2 linked regions of the Aromatoleum aromaticum EbN1 genome follow. The protein of the gene in region 2 interacts with the protein of the main gene of each other region in a pairwise test. Links are inferred from orthologs where the notes say so. Each region holds a gene or a part of one and is shown on either strand. Other genes may lie near its edges. The genes, in order: dnaA and EBN1_RS04155.

Region 1 (16,412 bases), 820 kb from region 2 along the record:
TTCGATCGGGCCGAAGCGGAACACGACCTGGTTGCCGGCGAGGATCACTTCGAGCGGATCCTCGCTGTCGGCGAGCTGGCGGGCAAGCTCCATGACGGTCTTGCGCGGCAGGATCACTTCCGTATGCGGGACGTCGCCAGCGAGCGGGTTCGACGCGAACGCCAGGCGGTGGCCGTCGGTCGCCACCATGCGCAGCTCGCTGCCGCTGGCGATCAGCAGCAGGCCGTTGAGGTAATAACGGATGTCCTGCTGCGCCATCGCGTAGGCGACCTGGGCGAGCTGGCGCTTGAAGCTTTTCTGGCTCACCGAGAAGTGCGTCGCGTCGCCGTCGGGCGGGTTCATGCGCGGGTAGTCGGCGGCCGGCAACGTCTGCAGCGCGAAGCGGCTGCGCCCCGCTTTCACGGTCAGGCGCTTGTCGTCCAGCATGACCGTCACGTCGCCTTCGGGCACTGCGCGCAGGATGTCCTGCAGCTTCCTCGCAGCGACGGTGATCGATGCGTCCTCGCCGCCGATGTGTCCGGCCGTGGTGGTGCGGATCTGGATCTCGATGTCGGTCGCGAGCAGCGTCAGTTGGTCGCCGTGCTTCTCGATCAGCACGTTCGACAGGATCGGCAGGGTGTGGCGTTTTTCGACGATGCCGGCGACCGACTGCAGCGGGGCGAGGAGCGCGTCGCGGGTGGTGGTGAGCAGAAGCATGGCGTCAGAGTCTTTCCGGTTTGGATTAGGTGGTTCCGGGCTTGGCGCGAAGCGCAATCAAAAGGGCTGGGGCTGCGGTGCTCATCCCCTGAGAACCTGGGTGAGCACGTGGACGTCGTGGTTCAACTGGTGATCGCCAAGGCGCAGCTCGGCGATCGTGCGGCACGCGTGCATCACGGTGGTGTGGTCGCGCCCGCCGAATGCCTCGCCGATCGCCGGCAGCGACATCGGCGTGAGGTCTTTCGCGAGCCACATCGCGACCTGACGCGGCCGGGCGATGACGCGCGTGCGCTTTTTCGAGTGCATGTCGGCGACCTTGATCTTGTAGTAGTCGGCGACGGTCTTCTGGATGTGCTCGATGGTGAGCTGGCGGTTGTGCGCGTTCAGGAGATCCTTCAGCGCGTCCTTCGCGACTTCGAGCGTGATGCCGCGGCCGTGGAAGCGCGCGAAGGCGACGACCTTGTTCAGCGCGCCTTCGAGCTCGCGCACGTTCGAGCGCAGGTTCTTCGCGATCAGGAAGGCGACGTCGTCGTGGAGATCGACGCGCAGCGCCTCGGCTTTCTTCTGCAGGATCGCGACGCGCATCTCGAGCTCCGGCGGCTCGATCTGCACGGTGAGGCCCCAGTCGAAGCGCGAGATCAGCCGGTCCTCGAGGCCCTGGATATCCTTGGGGTAGGTGTCACAGGTGATGACGATCTGCTTGCGTGCCTCGGTCAGCGCATTGAACGCGTGGAAGAACTCTTCCTGCGTGCGGTTCTTGTTGTTGAAGAACTGGATGTCGTCGATCAGCAGGAGGTCGAGCGAGCGGTAATAGCGCTTGAAGGCGTCGAAGCTTTTCTGCTGGTACGCGCGCACGACGTCGGCGTAGTAGTCCTCGACGTGCACGTAGCGGATCACCGCGCGCGGGTTGTGACGGTACACTGCATTGCCGATCGCGTGCACGAGGTGGGTCTTGCCGAGGCCGACGCCGCCATAGACGAACAGCGGGTTGTACGACGTGCCGGGGTTCTGCGCGACTTGCATTGCGGCCGCGCGCGCGAGGTCGTTGGCGCGCCCGGTGACCAGCGTGTCGAACGTGAAGTCGGCATTCAGGCGCGTCTTCTCGTAGGCGAGGTCCGACGCGGTGACGATGGAGGATTCGGGTTCGGCCGGGCGCGTGACGACGGCCGGGGCGGCAGCTGTGGCTGCAGGTGCCTGGGAGGGGGTTGGGGCAGGGGCCGGGCCAGCGACGGGCCCGCTGCCGATGACGGGGCGCGCGGCCGGGCGGGCCGCGCCGGCAGCGGGCAGCACGAGTTCGATTTCGATCGGGGCGCCGTGGAATTCGGCGCCGAGTTCGCCGATCCGGCGCAGGTAGCGCTCCCGCACCCACTGCAGCACGAAGCGGCTCGGGGCGACCAGGCGCAACGCGACGCTGGCGCCGGCCTTTTCCTCATCGGCTTGCAGCGTCTTGATCCACGTGTTGAACTGCTGCGGCGGCAGTTCGTGCTCCAGGCGCGACAGGCAGAAGGACCAGAGATCTTGGCTCACGGGTTCGACGGTTTGGACTTGCGGCACGGTTTTCAAAGCGTACCCTCTCCACTGTTCACCAAGGCGGCGAAAAGACGGCGGCAGCTTGATGTGGGTTATAGGGACGCTTTCGCGGAAGTGATGCAGAGCGCGGTGCAGCGACGCTGCTCCTGCTCTGTGATCGACCGAAAGCGGAAACGCGGATTCTACCCCCCGCCGCAAAAGTTATCCACAGGTCGGGGCAAAAATTGTGCTTGACAAACAGTGCATTATCCAATTAAATCTCGCGTTTGACCCAAATACTGGCAGACCGAAATGAAACGCACCTATCAGCCTTCCGTCGTCCGTCGCAAGCGCACCCATGGATTCCTGGTCCGCATGAAGACCCGTGGCGGTCGCGCAGTGATCCGCGCCCGTCGTGCAAAGGGCCGTCACCGTCTCGCCGTTTGAGGTGAGCAGCCGGCCGGGCGTTGACCAGCGATTCCTCGACGCCTACAGGTTACGAAAAACGGATGAGTACTCATCCGTTTTTGCTTTTCGGCGGGCGTTCAAGGGGCGGTTTTTCATTGCCCACTATCGCCCCAACGAACTCGGGACGGCGCGCCTTGGAGTTGTCATCGCGAAGAAGCTCGCGAAACGGGCCAACGTGCGCAATCTGCTGAAACGCATCGTGCGCGAACAGTTCCGCAAGGCGCGGCCGGCGCTTGCGCACCACGATCTCGTCGTGCGCCTGCATGTGCCGGTGAAGATGGCGACGCGCGCGATGATCAACGACGATGTCGTGAATCTGCTCGGGCGGTTTCGCGAATGATGAAAGCGCTGGTGCTCGGTCTGCTGCGTGTGTACCGGTACGCGATCAGCCCCATGCTGGGCCGTAATTGCCGCTTTCATCCCTGCTGCTCGGAGTACGCGCAGGAAGCTGTCGAGCGCCACGGCGCGATGCGTGGCGGCTGGCTTGCGCTCAAGCGGGTGGGCCGTTGCCACCCATTCCATCCCGGCGGGTATGATCCCGTCCCCTGAACAATTTCAGATCGAACAATAATCCGATGGATCAGCGCCGCCTCGTACTCTTCCTCGTCTTCTCCCTTTCCCTCGTGATGCTGTGGAATGCCTGGCTGAAACAAAGCCAGCCCGCGCCGACCGCCGTCACTGCGACCGCAGGTGTCGAAGGGGCCGGCGTGCCGACGCCGACCACCGGTGTTGCGCCGGGAGCGACCACTGCCGTGCCCGGCGTGCCTGGCGCAGCGACCGCTTCGACCGCGCCGCGCATGGTGGTGCGCACCGACCTGATGGTCGCAGAAGTTTCGGCGCAGGGCGGCGACATCGTCCGGCTCGAACTGGCCCAGCACAAAGCGACAGCGGACAAGACGAAGAACTTCGTGCTGTTCGACGACGGCACGATCCATCTGTATGCGGCGCAATCCGGGCTGATCGGCGAGGACCTGCCGACCCACAAGACGACGTTCGCCCTGCCGCAGGGCGAACAGGTGCTGAAGGAAGGTGAGGACCGTCTCGTCGTGCGGCTCGAGGCGCCGGAGCAGGATGGCGTCAAGGTCACGAAAGTGATGACTTTCCATCGCGGCAACTATCTCGTCGACGTCGCCTACGAGATCGTGAACAGCAGCGAGCGCACGCTTTCGCCCCACGCGTATTACCAGCTCACGCGCGACGGCAAGCCGGCCGAGTCGGTCGAGGCGTTCGGCGTCACGACTTTCACCGGCCCGGCGTTCTACACCGACGCCGAGAAGTTCCAGAAAGTCCAGTTCGAGGAAATCGCCGAAGGCAAGGCGAAGTTCGTCAAGAAGGCGAGTGACGGCTGGATCGCGATGGTCCAGCATTACTTCGTCAGCGCGTGGCTGCCGCAAGGCGGGACGGAACGCGAGTTCTTCGCGCAGAAAGTCGGCAACGACCTGTATTCGGCCGGGGTGATCGTGCCGGTGGCGGCGATCCAGCCGGGACAGAGCGGACGCGTCGAGGCGAGCCTCTACGCCGGCCCGCAGGAACAGGACAAGCTCGAGGACATCGCTCCCGGGCTCGACCTGGTCGTCGATTACGGCTGGCTGACGGTGATCGCCGCGCCGCTGTTCTGGGTGCTGTCGTGGATCCACGGCGTGGTCGGCAACTGGGGCTGGGCGATCATCATCGTGACGATCCTGATCAAGCTGATGTTCTTCCCGCTGTCGGCCGCGAGCTACAAGTCGATGGCGAAGATGCGGGTGCTCGGTCCGCGCATGCAACGCCTGAAGGAGCTGTACGGCAACGACAAGGCGAAGATGCAGCAGGAAATGATGGAGATGTACCGCAAGGAGAAGATCAATCCGCTCGGCGGCTGCCTGCCGATCCTGGTGCAGATCCCGGTGTTCATCTCGCTGTATTGGGTGCTGCTCGGCAGCGTCGAAATGCGCCAAGCGCCGTGGCTCGGCTGGATCCAGGACCTGTCGGCGAAGGACCCGTACTTCATCCTGCCGGTGATCATGGGCGTGTCGATGCTGATCCAGATGAAGCTCAACCCGACGCCGCCGGATCCGATCCAGGCAAAAGTCATGATGGCGATGCCGGTGATCTTCACTTTCATGTTCCTGTGGTTCCCGTCGGGCCTGGTGCTGTACTGGGTCGTCAACAACATTCTGTCGATCGCACAGCAATGGCAGATCACGCGGATGATCGAAAGTGAGAAGTCCGGCGCCAAGCCTGCCTGACATCATCGCGGCGCTCGCGACCGCACCCGGGCGCGGTGGCATCGGAGTCGTTCGCGTCTCCGGTGCGGCGCTCGCGCCGTTTGCCCGTGCGCTGACGGGGAGGGAGCCGAAACCCCGGCACGCGGCGTTCACGCATTTTGTCGACGCAGTCGGCAAACCGATCGACGAAGGCATCCTGCTCTATTTCCCGGCGCCCCATTCGTTCACGGGCGAGGACGTCATCGAACTGCAGGGGCACGGCGGACCGGTCGTGTTGCAGCTCGTGCTTGCGCGCTGTCTCGAGCTCGGCGCCCGGCTCGCCGAGCCGGGCGAGTTTTCGCGGCGCGCGTTCCTCAACGGGAAGATGGACCTCGCCCAGGCCGAAGCGGTCGCAGACCTGATCGAGGCGTCGACGGTGGTTGCGGCACGCTCGGCGGTGCGTTCGCTGTCGGGGGTGTTTTCCGACGAAATGCATCGGCTCACCGACGCCCTGATCGACCTGCGGATGCTCGTCGAAGCGACGCTGGATTTTCCCGACGAAGACGTCGAGTTCCTCGAAAACGCCCGCGCCCTGGAGCGACTCGACGCGATCCGCGTCAAGCTCGAAAGGGTGCTCGAGCGCGCGCGCCAGGGAGCACTGCTGCGCAGCGGGATGAATGTCGTCCTGGTCGGTCAGCCGAACGTCGGCAAGTCCAGCTTGCTGAACTGCCTCGCCGGCGACGAACGCGCGATCGTCACCGACATTGCCGGCACGACGCGCGACGCCGTGCGCGAGACGATCGCGATCGAAGGCATTCCAATCCATGTCATCGACACGGCAGGACTGCGGGAAACGGCCGATCCGGTCGAACGCCTGGGAGTCGAGCGGACGTGGCGCGAGATCGCGCGCGCGGACGTGATCCTGCGTATCGTCGATGCGCGAGTCGGTCCGCAACCGGGTGACGACGCGATCGATGCGGCTCTGCCCGAAGGGGTGGAGCGGATCACGATCTTCAACAAGATCGATCTGTGCGGACTCGAACCGGCGCGGCTGCAGCACGACGATGGCGTCGTGATCCAGCTCTCCGCCCAGCTCGCGCTCGGCGTGGACCTGCTGCGCAGCGAGCTGCTGAGGGTGGCAGGCTGGCACGCGCATGGCGACGACGTCGTGCTTGCGCGTGAACGCCATCTTGTCGCGTTGCGCGACGCGCTGACCCACGTGGTCGCGGCGCGATCCCAGTGCGGTGCACTCGAATTGTTCGCGGAGGAACTCCGGCTGGCTCAAATCCGCATCGGCGAGATAACCGGAGAGTTTTCATCCGACGATCTGCTTGGGGTGATTTTTTCGCGGTTCTGCATCGGCAAGTAGCGATGCTTCCGGGGCAGTTTCGAGGGAAATCGGACCGAGATCCATCCGCTGCCCCAGTGTATTGCGAAGACTGATGCGCATGGGTCGAACGGATGAGTCAGCACAGTGCTTCGCCCGATGCGCCAGCCTGATCGAGCAGGCCGATGGACTGCTGATCACCGCCGGCGCCGGCCTGGGTGTCGATTCAGGGTTGCCGGATTTTCGCGGTAGCGGGGGTTTCTGGCGTGTGTATCCGGCTCTCGGTCGTGCGCGTCTGCACTTCCAGGACATCGCATGCCCGGATGCGTTTCGCGAGCGACCGCGGCTTGCCTGGGGTTTCTACGGTCACCGGCTGAAGCTCTACCGGCAGACCGAGCCCGCGCCGACGTTCCACATCCTCCGCGCGATTGCACGCCGGCTGTCTGATGGCGCTTTCGTTTTTACCAGCAACGTGGACGGCCAGTTTCAGCGGGCGGGTTTCGATTCGGGGCGTATTGTCGAATGCCACGGCTCGATCCATCACCTGCAGTGCCTGGACGGCTGCATGGGGGACGTGTGGCCCGCCGACGCCTTCGCGCCGGAGATCGACGAGGAGGCATGCATGCTGTTGAACGATTTTCCGGCTTGTCCATGGTGCAAGGGGCTGGCCCGGCCGAATGTCCTGATGTTTGGGGATGGCACGTGGATCGAGCATCGCATGCGGACCCAACTCGCTCGACTGGACGCGTGGCGCAGCAAGGTCGACCGGCTGCTGGTCATCGAGGTCGGCGCCGGTACGGCAATCCCGTCCGTGCGCCTCTTCGGCGAGGGTCAAGACGCGCCGATCATCCGGATCAACCGCGACGAGGCCAAGACCGTCGCCGATCGTGGCGTGTCGCTGGCGATGACGGGAGTCGAGGCGATGCGTGGGATCGCGGCGGCGCTCATCGAGCGGGGGTTTCTGGGCCGATGATCGTGCCTCCCTCGTCATGACAGACGCAGCAGCCAGAGGCGATAACCGGGCATCAGCCGCTGCCGGCGGCTTGCGAACAGGAAGATCAGGGAGTGCTTTCCGTGTCCAGCCGGCAAGATCGCGTCAAGCGGGCGATGCCATGACCGTTTTTGAATCTCTTTCGTGGCAAGGAGCTTAGTCGATTTGCGTGCTTCTGCATCGTTTGTTGCAGTGTTGGCGCGAAACGGTCAATTGTTTCGATACGGCAGCTGTCTCCCTTCGACTTGTTGTTCCACGTGAAACAGGCTCACATTGATGTCCGATTCCGAAACGCTGCTGTTCTTTCTCGGGCTTGCCGCGTTTCTTGCCGGGTTTGTCGATGCGGTGGTCGGCGGCGGTGGACTCGTGCAGATCCCGGCGCTGTTCACCGCTTTCCCCGCAAGTCTGCCGGCGACGCTGTTCGGTACCAACAAGCTGGCGAGCATCGTCGGCACGAGCAGCGCGGCGATTCAGTATGCGCGGCGGGTGGCAATTCCGTGGCGGGTCGCGCTGCCGGCTGCGGCCTCTGCGCTTGCCGGAGCATGGTTCGGAGCGCGTGCCGTCGCATATCTGTCGCCGACAGCGCTCAAGCCGGTGATCCTGCTGTTGCTGATACTGGTCGCAATCTACACGTTCATTCGGAAGGACTTTGGCACGGCAAATGCCACGGCCGAACCACTGCACGCGACTGCGCCGGCGCTGCTGATCGGTGCAAGCGTGGGGTTCTATGACGGTTTCTTCGGGCCGGGAACCGGAAGTTTCCTGATCTTCCTGTTCGTCCGCTTCCTGGCGATGGACTTTCTCCGCGCGTCAGTGACGGCGAAGATCGTGAATGTCGCGACGAACCTCGCGGCGATCGCGTTCTTCACTTCGCATGTCGCGATCCTGTGGCAGGCCGCCGGCGTGATGGCCTGCTCCAACCTCGTTGGCGCACTCGTCGGTTCGCGGCTTGCGCTGCGTCACGGCGCGGGCTTCGTACGGAAAATGTTTCTCGGTGTCGTAACGGCGCTGATCGGGAAGATGCTGTTCGATGTCATCGTCGGGTGACGAAAGTTTCACGTGGAACACGTCCGTGCGCTTGTCCCGCCGGGCTCGAAGGCCGGGTTTGCGATAGCCGAGTCATATTGTTCCGTGGGAGCGACTGACGCCGAAGGATTGCAATCCTCCAACGATGCGCCGATAAACGCCTTGCCGGGCGCGGAATTATCGCGCTGCAGTATTACAATGGCGCGACGCACTGCATCAGCAGACGTTGCCAAATTACCTGAGTACTTCGCCTCGCGTAGCTTGCGGGGCAGGGTGCCATCCAGCAAAGTTTCGATTCCCGTGACCCTTTCCTCCCGACCGGCCAAAGGCCGCCCCGTGCTTCCGAGCGACGGTCTTGGCTACGCCCTGCTGCAAGCGGCATCTCTCGTCGAAACGGTCCTCGGAGGTGCCAATTTGACCGAGGCTTACGAGCGGCTGTTGCGCGCGAATCCGGGCTGGCCGGATGCGACGCGCGGTGCGGTGCGCGATCTGGCATGGGGAACGCTGCGCGACTACGGGCGTGGCGACGTCGTCCTGCGCCGCCTGTTGCACAAACCCTTGCCGGTCGCGCTGCATGCCCTGTTGCTGGTTGCGCTGCATCGCCTCGAGCACCGTCCGGATCAGGCGCACACGGTCGTGGACCAGGCGGTCGATGCGGCGGCAGTTCTCGCGCCGGGGCTCAAAGGCGTCGTCAACGGCGTGTTGCGCAAGCGGCTGCGCGACGAGCACGAGCTGGCGGCGCTCGTCGAAGCGGATGAGGCGGCGCGCTATCGCCATCCCGCATGGTGGGTGGCGCAGGTACGTGCTGCCTGGCCCGGCGACTGGGAGGCCGCGCTCGAAGCGGGCAACCAACGGCCTCCGATGGCGCTGCGAGTCAATCGCACGCGAGCGAGTGTCGAGGCGGTCGAAGCGGAACTGCGTAACGCCGGAATCGGCTCCCGGCGGCTCGCGAACGATGCGCTCGTGCTCGACAAGCCGGTGCCGGTCGCGAGCCTGCCGGGTTTCGCGACTGGGCGCGTTTCAGTGCAGGACGCGGGAGCGCAGTGGGCAGCGCGGTGGCTGGATCTCGCGCCGGGCCAGCGGGTACTCGACGCGTGCGCGGCGCCGGGCGGCAAGGCTGCCCATATCCTCGAGACGAAGCCGGTCGAACTCGTCGCGCTGGAGCTCGATCCGAAACGCGTCCAGCGCATCCGCGACAACCTCGAGCGCCTCGGCCTGGACGCGCAAGTGCTGAGGGCCGATTGCCGCGCTCTCGACACGTGGTGGGATGGCCGGCCGTTCGACCGCATTCTTGCCGATGTTCCCTGTTCGGCGTCGGGTGTCGCGCGCCGGCATCCGGACATCAAGTGGCTGCGGCGACGCGAGGACGTCCGCCGCTTCGCCGCGCAGCAAGCCGACATCGTCGACGCGCTGTGGCCGACGCTGGCGCCCGGTGGCAGGATGCTTTACGTCACCTGCTCCGTTTTCAACGAAGAAAATACAGCCCAGATCGCGCGGCTGAGTGCCCGCCATCCCGATCTCGAGCGGCTCGAAATCGACGGCCGGCTCGAGCGCCAGTTGCTGCCTGCTACGGACCATGACGGTTTTTTCTACGCGCTCCTCGGCAAGCGTCGCTAAGCTGCTGCGAGCCGCGCTGCTCGCGCTGGTCGTCGGCCTGCTGCCGCTGCCGGCGGTCGCGGAAGGGGATATCGGTTACGCCGAGATCGTCGCGAGCGAAGAGGGTTACGTGGTCAACGCCGACATCGACCTCGACCTCAACGAGCGGCTGGCCGATGCGGTGACCCATGGTGTATCGCTGTATTTCACCGCCGAATTCATCGTTGAGCAGCCGCGCTGGTACTGGTTCGACGAGACTGTCGTCGAGCGCTCGCTGAATTTCCGCCTTTCGTACCACGCGATCACGCGCAGCTTCCGCCTGTCGGTCGGCAACTTCCACCAGAGTTTCGACACGCTGGATTCGGCGGTGCGGACGATGTTGCGGATCCGCAACTGGCAGATCGTCCCGATCGACGAACTCGATACGGGCGAATCGTATCGTGCCGCGTTGCGCTTTTTCCTCGACACCAGCCTGCTGCCGAAGCCGTTCCAGGTCACCGCACTCGGCAGCCGGGACTGGAACCTCGGGACCGACTGGATGCGGTGGACGTTCCTCGCCGGTGCTCCGCGATGAAACGGGTCCTGCTGATCGTCGTCGCGGCGCTCGCCGGCATCTCGCTGTTTTTGCTGGCGTCGGCGAGTTCGAACACCGAGCTCTTCGCCAAGAGCTATCCGTATCTGCTCGCGATCAACGGCGCGGTCGCCGTCGCCCTCGGCGGGCTGGTCGGTTTCCAGCTGCGCGCGCTGTGGCGCGAGTACCGCGACCGCCAGTTCGGCTCGCGGATCAAGTACCGGCTGATGCTGATGTTCGCCCTGATGGCGCTGGTCCCCGGCATCATCGTCTATGCGGTATCGCTGCAGTTTGTCGTCCGCAGCATCGAGTCGTGGTTCGACGTGCGCGTCGACTCCGCGCTCGAAGGCGGCATTGCGCTGGGGCAGAACGCGCTCGACTACCTGGCATCCCAGGTCGGTGACAAGGCCCAGGACATGGCGCTGGAACTCGAAGGGATGACGCCCGTCTCGCCGACTTTGCTGAATCGCCTGCGCGAACGTGCCGGCGTCAGCAGCGCCTCGGTGATCGGCTCCAACGGCCAGGTGCTGGTGACCGTGTCGGGCGAGTTCGGCGGTTTCCTGCCCGACCTCCCGACGGTCGCGCAGCTGCGCCAGGCGCGCCAGACTCAGCGCTATCACATCGTCGATACCCGGCCCGGGGACGGGTTGAGGATCCGCGTCGTGGTGCCGATTCCGTCGCGCATCCTCACTGCCGAGTCGCAGTATCTGCAGCTGACGCAGCCGGTCCCGGAAACGTTCGCGCGCCATGCCGAAGCAGTCCAGGAAGCGTACCGCGAATACCAGCAGCTCACGCTCGGCCGTACCGGGCTGAACCGCATCTACACGCTGACGCTGACGCTGACGCTGCTGCTCGCGCTGCTTGCGGCGGTCGCGGTCGCGTTCATCCTGTCACGCCGCCTCGTCGCGCCGCTGCTGATCCTCGCCGAAGGCACGCAGGCCGTCGCACAGGGCGATTTCAGCCCGCGCCAGGCGCTGCCGGCGCACGACGAGCTCGGTGTGCTGACGCAGTCGTTCAACCGCATGACGCGCCAGCTCGTCGAGGCGCGCGATTCCGCCGATCGCAACCGCGCCGCAGTCGAATCTGCGCGTGCCTATCTCGAAAGCGTGCTCGCGAACCTGTCGACCGGCGTGCTCGCGTTCGCCGGGGATGGTACATTGCGCGCCGCGAACGCCGGTGCGATGGCGATCCTCGAGGACGAGCTGACAGGTTTCGAGGAGGTGTCATTGGCGCAGTGGCCGCGCCACCAGAGTTTCCGCGACGCACTGCTGAAAGGTTTCGATGAGCATGACGGCGACTGGCACGAACAGGTGGACTTGCCCGGCGCCGACGGCAGCACGCAGACGCTGCTGATCCACGGTGCACGCCTGCCGACCGCTTCCGGCGGCGGCCTCGTCGTCGTTTTCGATGACATTTCCCGGCTGGTCGCCGCTCAACGGACTGCCGCCTGGGCGGAAGTCGCGCGCCGGCTCGCCCATGAAATCAAGAATCCGCTGACGCCGATCCAGCTGTCGGCCGAACGCCTCGCCTACAAGCTCGCCGACCGGGTCGATGCGGAAGGGCGCGAGATACTCGAACGGGCGACGCGCACGATCATCAACCAGGTCGAGTCGATGAAGAATCTCGTCAATGGGTTCCGCGATTATGCGAGACTGCCGGGCCCGGTCATCGGCAGCGTCGACCTCAATGCACTGATCGCCGAGATCCTGAATCTCTACGAGAGCTCGCCGGTGCATGTGCGCGCCGAGCTCGAGCGCGGCCTGCCTGCCGTGGCGGGCGATGCGACCCAGTTGCGGCAGGTCATCCACAATCTGCTCCAGAATGCCGAGGATGCGCTGGCCGAACAGGACGACGGCGTCGTGACGCTCGTCACGCGCGGGGAAGGGGACCACGCCGGGCTGCTGATACGGGACAACGGGCCGGGCTTCCCGGCAACTGTGCTGGCCCACGCGTTCGAGCCGTACTTCACGACGAAGAGCCGCGGGACGGGCCTCGGCCTCGCGATGGTGAAGAAGATCATCGACGAACATGGTGGAGAAATCCGCCTGATGAACAGAGACTCCGGGAGTGCCGAAGTCCGCATCCGCTTGCGGCTCGCACCCCAGACCAGCGACAAGTGACCCATGGCGAACATACTCATAGTTGACGACGAAGTCGGCATCCGCGAGCTGCTCTTCGAAATACTCAGCGACGAAGGGCACGACATCGTGCTCGCGGAGAACGCTGCCGCGGCTCGCACCGCGCGCAACGCCGCGCGCCCGGACCTGGTGCTGCTCGACATCTGGATGCCCGACACCGACGGCATCACGCTGCTGAAGGAGTGGTCCGCCAACGGGCAGCTGACGATGCCGGTGGTGATGATGTCCGGCCACGGCACGATCGACACCGCGGTCGAGGCGACGCGCATCGGGGCGATCGACTACCTGGAAAAGCCGATCGGCCTGCAAAAACTGCTCGCCGCGGTGAAGCGCGGGCTGCAGCGCCCGGCCGCACCGGGTGCGCCGTCGCCGCTGACGCTCGCCGCCTTTACCCGTTCGGTGCCGCTGCGCGAGCTGCAGCGGCTGATCCAGCAGGTCGCGGTGACTTCCCGCGTGCTGCTGTTGCGCATCGGCGCCGGCAGCCTCGCGGAGCTCGCGGGGCGCAGTTTCCAGGCAAAAGGGGCGCCTTGGCTGGATCTGTCCACGGTGTCGCCGCCGCTCGACGTCAACCAGCTGCAGGCCTGCCAGGGGGGCGTCCTGTTCGTGCCCGAACTGTCGCGGCTGGCGCGCACCCAGCAGAAGAACCTGGCGTTCGCGCTCGAGCGCCTCGAGCGCTACGACCTGCGCCTTGTCGTCGCGACCGACCACACGCTTGAGGCGCTGGTCCGCGAGGGGTGGGAGGAGTCGCTCGTCGCGCGGCTGTTCGAAGTCAGCCTCGCGCCGCCGTCGATCGCCGACGTGCGCGACGACCTGCCCGAACTCGCGGCACAGCTGCTGCTGCATCTGGTCGAGGCGGGCGAAGTGCCGCGGCGGCAGTTTTCGACCGGCGCGCTAAATACGTTGCGCGCACAGCCGTGGAGCGGTGGATACAACGAACTGCGCGCCGCGGTGAAGTCGCTCGCGCTCGGCACGCTCGACGAGGAGATCGGCATCGCCGACGTTCGGCGGCTGCTGATCCCCTCCACCGAAGGTCACGTCGGCGTGTCCCTGGACCAGCCTCTGCGCGAGGCGCGCGAGGCGTTCGAACGACTGTACTTCGAGCATCATCTGCGCCTCGAAGGCAGCAACATGACTCGGCTGGCCGAGAAAAGCGGGCTCGAACGCACCCATCTGTACCGCAAGCTCAAACAGCTCGGCCTGCAGGCCGGACGCCGGAGCGAGGAAAATTGAACCCGGCCAGCGGCACGAACTGCGGCTTCCCGGCCGCTGACGGGCGCGCCTCCGCAATGCGCTCCAGGAGATCCCGGCGGTGAAGATCATCATCCTCGGCGCCGGGCAGGTGGGCGCCTCGGTCGCGGAAAACCTCGTCTCCGAAGCGAACGACATCACCCTCGTCGACACCAACCCCGAGCACCTCGAAATCCTGCGCGACCGCCTGGAGCTGCGAACCGTGCTCGGCAACGGAGCGTCGCCTCAGGTGCTGCGCGACGCCGGTGCCGATGACGCGGACCTGTTGATCGCGGTGACGCAGTCGGACCAGACGAACCTCTGTGCGTGCCGCGTCGCGAAGACGGTGTTCAACCTGCCGACGCGTATCGCGCGACTGCGCTCGACCGATTTCGTCGAGCATCCGGAGCTGCTCAACAGCGACAACTTCGCGGTCGATTTCTCGATCTGCCCGGAGCAGATCGTCACCGACTACATCAAGCGCCTAATCGCATTTCCGGAAGCGCTTCAGGTGCTGGAATTCGCCGACGGCGTGCTCAGCCTGATCTGCGTCACGGCGTTCGAAGGCGGGCCGCTGGTGGGCCATCCGCTGAAGGCGTTGCGCTACCACATGCCGAATATCGAAGTGCGGATCGCGGCGATCTACCGCCATGGCGAACCGCTGATCCCCGAAGGGGATACGACGATCCTGCCCGGCGATGAAGTGTTCTGCCTCGCCGCGACGGTGCATATCCGCCAGGTAATGCGCGAGATGCGCCGCTCGGACCGGGTCACACGACGCGTCATGATCGCCGGCGGCGGCAACATCGGCCTGCGGCTCGCGCGTTCGATCGAGGGGGACTACAACGTCAAGGTGCTCGAAGTCGACAAGCACCGCGCCGAGGCGATCGCAACGCAGCTGAGGCGGGCGCTGGTGCTGCGCGGCGACACCACCGACGAGAAGCTGCTCGAGAACGAAGGCATCGACGAGGTCGACCTGTTCCTCGCGCTGACCAACGACGACGAAGACAACATCATGTCGACGTCGCTGGCGAAGCGGATGGGTGCGCGCCGCACCCTGGCGCTGATCAACCGCCGCAGCTACGCCGACCTGGTGCAGGGGGGGCCGATCGACATCGCGATCTCGCCGGCGCAGACCTCGATCGGCTCGCTGCTCGCGCACGTACGGCGCGGCGACGTGGTGGCCGTGCACAGCCTGCGTCGCGGCGCGGCCGAAGCGCTGGAGATCATCGCGCACGGCAAGGAGAAGGACTCGAACGTCGTCGGCCGCACGATCGAGAACATCGCGCTGCCGAAGGGCGCGACGATCGGGGCGATCGTGCGCGAGGAGCGGCGTCCCGACGGCAAGGTGATGCGGCGCGGCGTCGTCATTCCGCACCACGACACCGTGATCGAAGGCGGCGACCACGTGATCGTGTTCTGCACGCACAAGAAGCTCGTGCGCCAGGTCGAGAAGCTGTTCCAGGTCGGCTTCACGTTCCTGTAGATCATGCGCAGCTACTTCCCGGTCCTCAGCGCCCTCGGCCTGATCGTGACGATGTTCGGTGTGCTGATGGGGTTTCCGCTCGCGGTGTCGTTTTTCCTTGACGACGGCGCGACTCGCGCGTTCGATCACGCAGTGCTTCTGACCTGCGCAGTCGGGGTCGTGCTGTTGGCGCTGACGCGCCGCGTCAAGCGCGACCTGAAGCCGAGCGACGGCTTCCTGCTCGTCGCGCTGACGTGGGTCGTGACGCCGGTCTTCGGCGCGATTCCGCTGTTCGGCTATGTGCCCGGTCTGTCCGTCATCGATGCCTACTTCGAGGCGGTGTCGGGCCTGACCGCGACCGGGGCGACGATCCTCAGCGGCCTCGACCGGATGCCGATATCGATCAACCTGTGGCGCACCTTCATGCACTGGATCGGCGGCATGGGCGTCATCGTGCTGGTGGTTGCGATCCTGCCGCTGCTGGGGATCGGCGGCCGGCAGCTGTTCCGCGCCGAAGTGCCGACGCCGATGAAGGAGTCGAGCCTCACGCCGCGCATCACGGAGACGGCAAAAGGCCTGTGGACAGCCTACATCCTGCTCACTGCCGCCTGCGGGCTTAGCCTGTGGCTCGCCGGCCTCGACGGCTGGGAAGCGCTGATCCACGCGTTCTCGGTGACGGGCCTGGGGGGCTTCTCGAGCAAGGACGCCTCGCTCGGCCATTTCAACAGCGTGCCCGTCGAGATGGTCGCGATCACGTTCGCGCTGCTTGCGGGACTGAACTATGCGACGCACTACCTCGCGCTGGTGCGCCGCAGCGCGCGCCCGTACCTGTCCGATCCCGAATTGCCGTTCTATTTCGGCGTGCTGCTCGCGAGCGTCGCGGTGCTGACCGCCTATCTGATGAGCGTCGAGGCCCACGCCGGCTTCCTCAATACGCTGCGCTATGTCGCGTTTCATGTCGTGTCGATGTCCACGTCGCTCGGGCTCACGATCTACGACTACACGCTGTGGCCGATGTTCGCGCAGATGTGGATCCTGTTCCTCGGCAGCTTCATCGCCTGTTCCGGTTCCGCTGGCGGTGGCATGAAGATGATGCGGGCGATCATCCTGTACAAGCAGGTGTACCGCGAGATCGTCCGCTCGCTGCACCCGAATGCAGTGCATCCGGTGCGCCTGGGGAGCCAGCCGGTGTCGGAGGACATCCTGCACGCA
Region 2 (4,997 bases):
CCGCAGCAATGCGCTCGCGGCGATCGCCGCCGCCCGTCATGTGGGCGTCACGCCGGCGCAGGCGATCGCGAGCCTGGCCGGCTTCCGGGGAATCAAGCGCCGCATGGAAGTGCGCGGACAGGTCCGCGGCATCACCGTGTACGACGACTTCGCCCATCATCCGACCGCGATCGCGCTGACCGTCGACGGCCTGCGCCGGCGCGAACCCGCAGGCCGCATCCTGGCGGTGCTCGAGCCGCGTTCCAACACGATGAAGCTGGGCGTCATGAAGGACCGCCTGCCGGAGAGTCTCGCGCAGGCGGACCGCGTCTATTGCTATGCAAACGGTCTCGGGTGGGATGTCGCCGGCGCGCTGGCGCCGCTCGGCGAGCGAGGGGCGACGTACGACGATCTCGACCGGCTCGTCGCCGACGTCGCGGCGGCGGCGCGGCCCGGGGACCATGTGCTGGTGATGAGCAACGGGGGATTCGGCGGCGTCCATGACAGGCTGCTCGCCGCGCTCGCGCGCACGGGACGCTAGGCGCAGGCCGCAGCGCGGCCACCGCCGGTTCGCAAAACGCCTGTTACGTGCCGCTGCTGCGCTGGCCGTCGAGCCGGCGCGCTTCCTGGTCGGTGATGTATTCGAACACCCGCACGACCTTGCGCACTCCGGACGTCGTGCGCGCCACGTCAGTCGCGGCATCGGCTTCGCGGCGCGTGACCAGGCCGAGCAGATAGACGGTGCTGGCTTCGGTGACGACTTTGACGTGGTGCGCACCGAAGGTCGCGGCGTCGACGAAGCGGGCCTTGACCTTCGACGTGATGACCGAGTCGTTGCTGCGCGAAGTCAGCGATGCGATGCCGGCAACCTGCACTTCGTTCGTGATGCCGCGCACGTTCGACACGCCGCTGACGACGCGTTCGATTTCGGCGCGGTGCGCTTCGCTCGGCGCTTCGCCGGTAAGGAGAACGTTGCGGTTGAACGAAGTGATGTTGACGTGCACGGCGTCGCCCATCCGGTCGCGCAGCGCACTTGCGGCGCGCCATTCGATCCCTTCGTCCTCGACGTAGGCTCCCGACGTGCGCCGGTCGGCCACCATCGCCGCTCCGGCTCCGACGCCGCCGGCGACGAGCGGGAAGCAACCTTGCAGGACCGGCAGCGCAGCGGCGGCGGTCAGGCCGAGGAGGAAGGTGCGGCGAGTGAGTTGCGGGCGTGATTCGCTCATTGGTCTTCTACTCCGAGTAACAGACAATCGATGCCGTCGCACAGGCAGTGCAGGGTCAGCAGGTGAACTTCCTGGATGCGGGCGGTGCGCTGCGCCGGAACGCACAGATGGACGTCGCCGTCGTCGAGCAGTGCGCCGATCTGCCCGCCGTCGTTGCCGGTCAGCGCGATCACGCGCATTTCGCGTTCGCGCGCGGCCGCGATCGCCTCGATGACGTTGGGCGAGTTTCCACTCGTCGAGATCGCGAGCAGCACGTCGCCGGGATGTCCGAGAGCCCGCACCTGTTTGGAGAATACTTGCGTGAAGTCGTAATCGTTAGCGATCGACGTCAGCGTCGAGGTGTCGGTCGTCAGCGCGATCGCCGCGAGCGGAGGGCGTTCCATCTCGAAGCGATTGACCAGTTCGGCCGCGAAATGCTGCGCGTCCGCGGCCGAGCCGCCGTTGCCGCACGCCAGGATCTTGCCGTTGTTCAACAGACTGCCGATCATGATTTCCACAGCCCCGGCAATCGGCGCGGCGAGCGCTTCGAGCGCTTCGAGCTTGATGCGCGCGCTGTCTTCGAACTGTCTGGAGATGCGATGGATGAGGTCCATGGATGGCCTTCGGGTCACTTCGTCGGGGGCAAAAGTCTAGCATGGGGGCGCGCGGACGCCGTGTCGCACGGGCGAGCGGTGAAGCGGCGGGCGTCGTGCTTACGATCCATCGGCGTCGAAAGCGGCTTTCAGCCATTCGACGCCGTCCTCGTCGAGGTCGGCGAGCAGCGCCGCGTCGAAACGGCATGGCCGTCCGGCATGACGACGGCCGGCGCCGGCCAGCCACCACCGCGCGGCGAGGATGACGCGTCGCTGCTTGGCCGGCGTGATGCTGGCTGCGGCGCCGCCAAAGCGAGCGTTCGTGCGCAGCCGCACTTCGACGAACACGACGATGCCATGGTCGAGGCACACGAGATCGATCTCGCCGCCCCGGCAGCGCACGTTGCGCGCCAGCACGATGAGCCCCCGACGCGCGAGGAAGCGTTCGGCGAGCGCTTCGGCCGCCGCTCCCGACGCTTGCTTCCGGGTCGTGGAGGCGCCGACAATGGCGCCTTCCTTCACATTCCGGTCACCCTTCATGGCTCACGGCTCCTCGCCCCTTTCCAGTACGCCGTCATTGTATGTGGTGGCGACGCCGCTCGGGAACCTGCAGGACATCAGCGCGCGTGCGCAAGCGGTGCTGGCGGGCGTGGGGGTCATCGCGGCCGAGGACACGCGCCACAGCCAGCGCCTGCTCGATGCGCTCGGCATCGCAACGCGGCTCGTCGCGCTGCACGAGCATAACGAGCAGGCGGCCGCCGGGCAGGTGATCCGCATGCTGCAGGCGGGGCAGCACGTCGCGTTGATCAGCGACGCCGGCACGCCCGCGATCTCCGACCCCGGGGCGCGCGCGGTCGCGCGAGTGCGCGAGGCGGGCTTCCCGGTGGTGCCCATTCCCGGCCCGTGCGCCGCGATCGCCGCGCTGTCGGCAGCCGGCTTTGTCGATAACGGCTTCCATTTCGTCGGCTTCCTGCCGCCGAAGTCCGCCGCGCGCCGCGCTGACATCGACGCGCTGCGCGCCGTCGCGGTGCCGCTGGTGTTCTACGAGTCGCCACACCGCATCGCCGAGTGCGTCGCGGACCTCGCGGCAGTGCTCGAAGCGGAGCGCGAGATCGTGATTGCGCGCGAACTGACGAAGCTGTTCGAGCAGATCGTGCGGGTGCCGCTCGGCGACGCGGCGGCATGGCTTGCCGAGGACCCGAACCGGGTGCGCGGCGAATTCGTGCTGGTGGTGTCCGGCGCGCCCGTGCGCGAAGGGCTGGACCTGCAGGCCGAGCGCGTGCTGGCGCTGCTGATCGCGGAGCTGCCGGTGAAGACTGCCGCACGGCTCGCAGCGGACATCACCGGTGCGTCGAAGAATGCGCTCTATGCGCGGGCGCTGGAACTCAGGGGAGGCTGAGCCGCGCCTATACTTGCCGGCGCCGCATCCCGAACCGTTCCGGTTTCCAGACTCCGAATTTCCCTATCCGGGCTTCTCTTTCGAATCGACGATCATGCAGACGATTTCCCTGATCCGCCCCGACGACTGGCATCTGCACGTGCGCGACGGCGCAGCGCTGGCGACCGTCGTGCCGCACACCGCTCGCCGTTTCGGTCGCGCGCTGATCATGCCGAACCTGCGCCCGCCGGTGACGACTGCCGCGCAGGCACTCGAATACCGCGCCCGCATCCTCGCCGCGGTGCCGCCCGGCCAGCACTTCGAGCCGCTGATGAGCCTGTACCTCACCGACAACACCTCGCCCGATGAAATCGACCGCGCGAAGGCGAGCGGCGCGGTCGTCGCCGTCAAGCTGTATCCGGCCGGTGCGACGACGAACTCCGACGCGGGCGTGACCGCCATCGAAAAAGTCCACGCCGTGCTCGAGCGCATGGAAAAGCTCGGCATGGTGCTGTGCGTGCATGGCGAAGTCACACACGGCGACGTGGATGTGTTCGACCGCGAGCAGGTGTTCATCGAGCAGGTCCTGGCGCCGCTGGTGGCGCGCTTTCCCGCTCTGCGCGTCGTCTTCGAGCACATCACGACCGCCGAGGCAGCGCGCTTCGTGCAGGACGCCGGACCGAACGTCGCGGCGACCGTGACGGCACATCACCTGCTGCTCAACCGCAACGCGATTTTCGCTGGCGGCATCCGCCCGCATCATTACTGCCTGCCGGTGCTCAAGCGCGAAACCCACCGCCGCGCGCTGGTTGAAGCGGCGACGTCGGGCAACGCGAAATTCTTCCTCGGCACCGACTCCGCGCCGCATTCGCGCGCCGCGAAAGAGACCGCCTGCGGCTGCGCAGGCTGCTACACCGCGCACGCCGCGATCGAGCTGTACGCCGAGGCCTTCGAGCAGGCCGGAGCGCTCGACCGGCTCGAGGCTTTCGCGAGCCTGAACGGGCCGGCGTTCTACGGCCTTGCGCCGAACGCCGAGCGGATCACGCTGGCGAAAGACGCGTGGGAAGTGCCGGGCGAATACGAATACCTGCACGACGACCCGCTGGTGCCGCTGCGTGCCGGCGAAACAGTCGCTTGGCGCGTGCTCTGACAGGACCTCGCGATGAGCCCGTCCGTCGTGCTGCGAGCCCTTGTCGCCGCCGGTACGCTGCCGGGGCCGCTTGCCGGCACGTTCGAACTGCAGGAAGGCGCTGCCGCTTTTATCCCCGCGGTGCAGTGAGCGCGCGCGTATAATCGCCGCGGGAAGTTCGCCAGGCAGTCGCTGCGTGCACTTGTGTGCGTGGAGGAAAGTCCGGGCCCCGCAGAGCAGGATGCCGGCTAACGGCCGGGCGTCGTGAGGCGACGGAAAGTGCAACAGAAAGCAAACCGCCGATGGCTCCGCGAGGAGATCAGGCAAGGGTGAAATGGTGCGCAGCGCGCGTCGAGCGTCGTTGCGGACGGGGTGCAAGCCTCGTCGGGTAAGAGCCCACCGCAGGACTGGCGACAGGACTGGCACGGCAAACCCCATCCGGGGCAAGGCCAAATAGGGGAGCAATGGCGTGGCTCGCGCTGTTCCCGGGTAGGCTGCTTGAGCGCCGCGGCAACGCGGCGCCCAGAGGAATGACTGCCCGGTGCCTGTGATGCGAGTCGCAGGCGCTCGACAGAACCCGGCTTATCGGCGAACTTCCCATCCCTTCGGGCAAGTACCTTGTCATCCCCGTTAAGGGGTAGCCCTACATCGGGTAATTCCTACCTGCATTTTATCCATTATTCATTGAAATCCGTTATAGGCCTTGATTTTTC

Evidence for each region.
Region 1: the proteins of EBN1_RS04155 (region 2) and dnaA interact in binary tests that used the Escherichia coli proteins (3 or more experiments, as listed by UniProt). The link is inferred for Aromatoleum aromaticum EbN1 from one-to-one orthologs.

The regions. Positions count from the first base shown.
Region 1 is NC_006513.1:1,679,771-1,696,182, reverse strand. The notes cover bases 1-2,958. They hold dnaA (chromosomal replication initiator protein DnaA), read right to left. Parts: upstream 2,224-2,958; coding sequence 778-2,223; downstream 1-777. Other genes in these bases: rnpA (ribonuclease P protein component), read left to right, coding at 2,621-2,958; rpmH (50S ribosomal protein L34), read left to right, coding at 2,518-2,652; dnaN (DNA polymerase III subunit beta), read right to left, coding at 1-696. Also shown: more of rnpA, read left to right, coding at 2,959-3,013; membrane protein insertion efficiency factor YidD, read left to right, coding at 3,013-3,222; membrane protein insertase YidC, read left to right, coding at 3,249-4,901; tRNA uridine-5-carboxymethylaminomethyl(34) synthesis GTPase MnmE, read left to right, coding at 4,873-6,228; EBN1_RS07975 (SIR2 family NAD-dependent protein deacylase), read left to right, coding at 6,302-7,159; EBN1_RS07970 (sulfite exporter TauE/SafE family protein), read left to right, coding at 7,454-8,224; 16S rRNA (cytosine(967)-C(5))-methyltransferase RsmB, read left to right, coding at 8,540-9,820; EBN1_RS07960 (DUF4390 domain-containing protein), read left to right, coding at 9,780-10,373; EBN1_RS07955 (sensor histidine kinase), read left to right, coding at 10,370-12,490; EBN1_RS07950 (sigma-54-dependent transcriptional regulator), read left to right, coding at 12,494-13,738; Trk system potassium transporter TrkA, read left to right, coding at 13,818-15,221; EBN1_RS07940 (TrkH family potassium uptake protein), read left to right, coding at 15,225-16,412. UniProt on the Escherichia coli protein: Plays an essential in the initiation and regulation of chromosomal replication. Binds in an ATP-dependent fashion to the origin of replication (oriC) to initiate formation of the DNA replication initiation complex once per cell cycle.
Region 2 is NC_006513.1:866,955-871,951, reverse strand. What follows is about bases 1-2,761. They hold EBN1_RS04155 (phosphoheptose isomerase), read right to left. Parts: upstream 1,799-2,761; coding sequence 1,202-1,798; downstream 1-1,201. Other genes in these bases: rsmI (16S rRNA (cytidine(1402)-2'-O)-methyltransferase), read left to right, coding at 2,316-2,761; EBN1_RS04150 (YraN family protein), read right to left, coding at 1,898-2,317; EBN1_RS04160 (BON domain-containing protein), read right to left, coding at 564-1,205; mpl (UDP-N-acetylmuramate:L-alanyl-gamma-D-glutamyl-meso-diaminopimelate ligase), read left to right, coding at 1-520. In the rest of the region: more of rsmI, read left to right, coding at 2,762-3,176; pyrC (dihydroorotase), read left to right, coding at 3,271-4,305. UniProt on the Escherichia coli protein: Required for the timely initiation of chromosomal replication via direct interactions with the DnaA initiator protein.